2 regions of the Trichocoleus sp. DQ-A2 genome follow, and region 1 is predicted to be linked to the other one. Evidence: predicted binding sites of a transcription regulator. Region 1 holds the regulator's gene; the other holds the start of a gene.
The links. The regulator NtcA, encoded in region 1, controls nitrogen genes in cyanobacteria. The targets are predictions, from matches to a motif close to TTTGTANNNNNNNNTACAAA.

Region 2: a site for NtcA is predicted at 2,008-2,027, ahead of urtA (urea ABC transporter substrate-binding protein). Genes of this name have one in related genera too.

The regions. Positions count from the first base shown of each region.
Region 1 is NZ_JAMPKD010000008.1:202,072-205,252, forward strand. Features, by position in the region: gene NC997_RS10220 (DUF3084 domain-containing protein) at 1-1,170, opposite strand, end outside; gene ntcA (global nitrogen regulator NtcA) at 1,418-2,089, opposite strand; gene fabI (enoyl-ACP reductase FabI) at 2,469-3,181, shown strand, end outside.
Region 2 is NZ_JAMPKD010000001.1:31,916-35,096, reverse strand. Features, by position in the region: gene urtB (urea ABC transporter permease subunit UrtB) at 1-286, opposite strand, end outside; gene urtA (urea ABC transporter substrate-binding protein) at 582-1,919, opposite strand; gene ureG (urease accessory protein UreG) at 2,061-2,678, opposite strand; gene NC997_RS00160 (urease accessory protein UreF) at 2,771-3,181, opposite strand, start outside.

The DNA of each region.
Region 1 (3,181 bases):
TTGCTCGACCTGTGCCTCTGTAATTTGCACGACCCGTTCGTTCGCCACCTTGTTGAGACCGGGTTGGGTCGCTTTAATCGCTGTCCGATTCGCTTCCCGTAACAGCTGCTCAATGACCTGTCGGGCTGCGGCTGGCTCGACAATACGAAAAACGCCCGCCGCCAGAACCTGACCGCGCAGCAGTGCCAGACTACCCTGACGCAAAGTTTGATAAGACTGGTAATACTGTTCTAAGGTTGCCACTTCCTGCTCTAGGGAAGCTTGTTGTTTTTCGAGTTCTTTAAGGCGATTTTCTCGCTGGGCAATCACCTCATCTCGTTGAGAAATTTTGTTGTCAAGTAGAGATAAGGCTTTGTCTCGCTGGGCAATTTGCTCGTCGCGATCGCTCAGGCTCTTCCGAAAGGCAGCAAGTTTCTCATCAAGTTCGACAAGGGCTTGATCCCGCTTGAGAATTTGCTCATCGCGTTGGCTAATTGCTCGGTCTTGCTGGGCAATTTTTTGGTCGCGCTGAGTCACTTTCGCTTTGAATTCAGTAATTTCAGCTCTGACTTGATTTCGCTGCTGGAGGAGTTCTTGGCGTTCTGCTTGAAGTTGTTGGATTTCCGAACGTAGCGTCTTGGCTTGCCCTGAGACAGATGTAAGCTGTTTTTGGGTTTGCTGAAAGCTGCTGGCAACCCGGGTCAGTTCGCTTTGAGTCTGATTTAGTTGCGCCTCCGTCTGGCCTTGTTTAGCCAGCGCAGCTGCCAAAGATCGATTAATCGCATCTAAGCGCTGCTGAGCGACAGATTGCTGGGTGCGAGCTTGAGCGAGTTCCTTCTCGACTTGCTCTTTTTGGGCGGCGGTTTTAGCAAGTTCGCTTTCGGTTTTCCGTTTCTGCTCGTTCGCTTTGGCAATATCCTTACTGGCTGTCTTGAGTTTTTTCTGCACTTCTTGGAGTCTAAAAACTCCAATCCGCAATTGTTCGCTTGTCGCAAAGATGATTGTCAGTGTTGAGGCAGAAATCGTTAGTCCCGTTAGAATCGTTACTAAAACAGCTGTTTTGCGGGGACGCAGATTGAACAACGACAGGCGTGCTTTTCCCACGCGCGTGCCAATGCGATCGCCTACCGTTGCGATGACGCTTCCCAACACTAAAATAGACAAAATCAGGAAGAGCGCACTGTCGGTCATTGTCTGCTACAGTCATTCCAGTTACAGCCTATCGCATCGCAGGCTAGAGAAAGGGTTAACAGGAATTAAAGATCGAAGGTGAAATCGGAAAGGTTAAAGGTTGGAAGGTTGAAAACTATCCGCTTAAAACCTGACACCTTTTAACTCAACTCCCGACTAAATGTTAAAACTGGATAACCTGCTCGCGCTACCATGCCGTTTTAACCAACAACCTAACCTACAACCTGACGAGAGCCTCTAGCTGTTTTCAAGTAAACTGCTGACTCAGTGTAACTGGGTTGTGTACCGTAATTTTTTTCTTGTGGATAGAAATCATTTTTTCCTCCCGCAAATCTCCCAGTAAGCGGGTGACAGTTACCCTGGTGGAGCCGATTGCTTCTGCGATCGCTTGATGAGAAAGCTTCAGATCGATCGTAATTCCATTGGCGGTAGGAACGCCAAAATCACGGCACAGAATCAATAGAAAACTCACCAAGCGCGATCCCATATCTCGGTGAGCTAATGTCTCAATCATCATTTCTGTTTGCAAAATGCGCGAAGAAAGCCCTCGCAGCATCAACATCGATAGCTCCGGATTATCCTTGAGCGATTGCTCTACCTGATCGATCGGTGCCGAAAGCAGCTCCACTGGCGTAAATGCTACAGCGTGATAAAACCGATCCGAACGATGCCCTGTAATTAAGGACAGTACTCCAAAAACGCTGTTTTCTCGCAGCAGCGCCACGGTAATTTCTTCCCCAGCTTCATACACGCGAGACAGCTTTACTGCACCTTTGAGCAAAAAGTATACACGTTCAGCCGGGTCTCCTGGGAAAAAGATCGTCTTGCCCCGCTCAAAAGTTTCCACCACGGGTGGAAACGCCCCACCTCCCAGTTGACGGAACACAGCTGCTAGCGGTCTATCTTGCGTCACTACCACTTCCTTTTTCCTAAATGCTGCCCTACAGACTTCTGCAACTTTCTGTCGGAGGAACTTTAACCATAGCAAAACAACTATGAGAGTTTTCTGACATTAGACACAGATAAACTGACTTCCGGGTGGTTTTTGTGCTATTTGATACAAAATTTTAAAGTAGTTTCCTCCGCTACCTTCTTTAGCTCTCTCCCCGCTCAAGGCAAGTAAGATTATGACGGAAAATGTTGATATCTTGACAGTATCTGCGCCATCGGGTGGGATGCATGGTGAGTAAGGAGGCACGATCCTTACCCGTACTAGACAGCCTCGCTCCGGGCGATCGCGATCTTGAATACTCCCCTAAATCGGATATCCTCTAATATTGCCTTCAAAATCGACATTTATGCTAGATTTAACCGGAAAAAACGCCCTAGTCACCGGCATTGCCAACAATCGATCGATCGCCTGGGGGATTGCTCAGCAACTGCACCAAGCGGGTGCGAATCTAGGAGTGACTTACCTGCCAGACGACCGAGGTCGCTTTGAAAAAAAAGTGGCAGAGTTGGTAGAACCCCTCAATCCCAGCTTGTTTTTACCCTGCGATGTCCAGAATGAGACCCAAATTCAGTCTACATTTGACGCCATCCGCGATAAGTGGGGCAAGCTAGACATCCTGATCCATTGTCTTGCCTTTGCGAACAAGGAAGATTTATCAGGTGATTTTAGTACCACTACCCGTGCTGGCTTCACCCAAGCTCTAGAAATTAGTACCTATTCGCTGGTGCAACTTGCCGGGTCAGCAAAACCGCTAATGACAGAAGGCGGCAGTATTGTCACGCTGACTTATCTAGGCGGCGTTAAAGTGATCCCCAACTATAACGTGATGGGAATTGCCAAGTCTGGACTGGAAATGAGTGTCCGTTACCTGGCATCTGAGTTAGGACCGCAGAATATTCGCGTGAATGCAATTTCGGCAGGTCCCATCCGCACTTTGGCATCGTCGGCGGTAGGTGGCATTCTGGATATGATCCATCACGTTGAGGAAGTGGCACCGCTGCGACGCACTGTAACTCAGAAAGAAGTGGGAAATGCGGCTGCTTTCTTGTGTAGCGATTT
Region 2 (3,181 bases), on a different contig from region 1:
GATAACGAATCACTCCCCGTTCCAGAACTAATCCCACACCTGCTGTCACCAGGAAAGCCAAAATTAGGGCAAAAACAATATAGGTTTCAGACCAAGGCTTACCCAATATTTTGAAGCCATTTTGTACAACAAACGTTGTGTAGGCTCCTAGCATCATCAACTCACCGTGAGCTAAGTTAATGACACCCATGAGTCCAAAGACAATGGCTAGTCCCAGCGCTGAAATTAACAAAACCGCGCCGATGCTAATTCCATTAAAAATCCCATCCAGCAATCCTGCTATCACACCGCTTCCTCAGCCATTAATCATGGGTCATTAGTCATGGATCGTGAGTCATTAGTTATTAGCTTTCAAATCCCCTAGGTTGGGTTGAGGTAACGGATGCTGTTGGCATTAATTTTTGACCTCTCCCCACCCCAAACTCTTCCCTACAAGGGTAGAGGGTTCCAGACTCCCCCTTCCCTCATAGGGAAGGGGGATGGGGGGTTAGGTTCTTAATTAGCCAACACCATCAGGTAACGAAACCCAACCAATCTTCTCAAGATTGACGACTAATAACTAAGGACTAATTTTTAATCGCTTATATTTTGTACTGACCACCTTTTTTGGAATCTGACCAGTCGCATCCCAAACCCTTAGTTGCAGCAACGAATTGGTTCCAAGGAACTGGCTTCACTGCTGATTTCGTCTCATAGACAATCTTAAAGAGACCATCATCTGCGACTTCACCTAGCCGTACAAACTTAGAAATGTGATGGTTACTTTCCATCGTTACAGTGCCTTCTGGAGCCTCAAACTTCTGACCAACCGCAGCCTTTCGCACTGCCTCTAAATCGTCAGCGGTTTTTGCTTTCTCGACAGCTTGTTTCCACAGATAAACAGCAATGTAAGCTGCTTCCATCGGGTCATTTGTTACCCGATCTGGACCGTATTTTGCCTTAAAAGCTTCGACAAATTTTTTATTCGCCGGGGTATCTACCGTTTGGAAGTAATTCCATGCGGCATATTGGCCTTTGAGATATTCTGTGCCAATTGCTTTGACTTCTTCTTCGGCAATACTGACAGACATTACGGGATATTTATCTGGTCCCAACCCTGCACCTTGCATCTGCTTGAAGAAAGCCACATTACTATCCCCATTTAGGGTATTAAAAATGACGCCGCCATCAGGCAGAGCTGCTTTAATTTTAGTGATGATGGGCGTAACTTCTGTATTGCCTAGGGGTAAATAATCTTCACCGACGGTTTCGCCGCCTTTTGCCTTTAACTGCTCTTTAATAATCGTATTCGCGGTACGCGGAAAAACGTAATCAGAGCCAACTAGGAAGAATTTTTTGCCCTTATTCTGCAAGAGCCAATCGACTGCTGGCTCGATTTGTTGGTTGGGAGCAGCACCCGTATAGAAAATATTTTTGGAGCACTCTTGACCCTCGTATTGCACAGGATACCAGAGCATATGACCTTTTTCTTCAAATACTGGCAGCACTGCTTTGCGGCTGGCGGAAGTCCAACAGCCGAAAACGGTGACAACTTTATCCTGATCGATTAGCTTTCTCGCCTTCTCTGCAAAAGTAGGCCAGTCGGATTGACCATCTTCTTCAATTGCTTGAATTTGCTTGCCGAGGACGCCACCGGCTTTATTAATCTCCTCAATTGCCAACAGTTCGGCATCTACAACGCTGTTTTCGCTAATCGCCATCGTGCCGCTGCGAGAGTGCAGAATCCCCACTTTGATGGTGTTGCCTCCACCGGCAGCCGCAACGGTTGTCGCACTGGGAGAGGGAGACGCTGCTGTTGGGCTGGCAGTCTCAGAGGTGGAAGAGGGGGGAGTGCTGCTACAAGCTTTGAGAAGAATACTGGTTCCCAGAGTAGCAGAACCGTATAGAAGAAATTTACGTCGCCCTAATCGCCTTGCCATACCGTCACCGTACTCCTGGCTGAATCAGCCTAATGGTAGAGAACATACACAGTTAAGCAGTGATATTAGAGCGATGTTCTGGGAAAAAATTGTTATCAAAGATACAAAGAATCGAATTTTTGTATCTTTATCTAAGAAAGCTCAGCTTGCTGTTTTTGAAATTTCGCCCAGATTTAGGCGGATAAAGTCCACCACAGCGGTTAATCCTTGCTGAGTCTTCAAATTCGTAAAGATAAAGGGTTTTTCTCCACGCATCCTCCGCGCATCGCGTTCCATGACCCCTAAATCTGCTCCGACTTGAGGAGCAAGATCAATTTTGTTGATTGCTAAAAGATCGGATTTAGTAATTCCGGGACCACCTTTGCGCGGAATTTTGTCACCGGCTGCAACATCAATGACATAAATTGTCAAGTCTACAAGTTCTGGGCTGAAGGTAGCCGCTAAGTTATCGCCGCCACTTTCTAAAAACACTAAGTCTAAATCGGGAAATTGCTGTTCCATCTGTTCAATGGCGGCGATGTTCATGGAAGCGTCTTCGCGGATGGCGGTATGGGGACAGCCGCCAGTTTCGACACCCAGGATGCGATCGCTCTCCAAGGCGTGACTCCGCACTAAAAACTGGGCATCTTCCTGGGTATAAATATCATTCGTGACTACAGCAATTTGATATTTTTGCCGCATCGCCTTACATAAGGCTTCAACCAAGGCAGTTTTTCCCGAACCCACTGGGCCAGCTACTCCAACCCGAAAAGCATTCATAAAATTTTCTGAAAGCGAATGGCTAATTGCTCATCGTAGCAAGGCAATTAATCATTCGCTATTGACAGCTTTCACAAGCGGTTTGTCTTTGTTTAACTCCGAAATAAGCGCGTGTACTGCGTTTCGTGAGCTATACTCGCCAATGCTAATCCCCAACCGCAACTACTCAGGGCGTCATCTTCTAACCCTAAAATTTCCTTGGCAGCCTGAATCAGGGTAGGTTGTAGTTCTAGAAGTAGCTGTTGCCCAGCCGTTTGTCCGAGGGGAATTAATTTGACCCCGGCTGCGATCAAATTGGTTGCCCAGCTGTGTAAGTAGCCCAAGAGGGCAGATGCAGCGTCGATTTGCCAATGGGCGGTGGCAATGCCGAAAGCGATCGCATAATTACAAGGACTCCCAATTGCATCCACCATTGACCGAACCTGCGGCTGTAATTCCAAAAGCAATCGGATTAGCGATCGCCCCATCTGCCAACTTTGTGCTTGCAACTCCTGTGTTTCCTT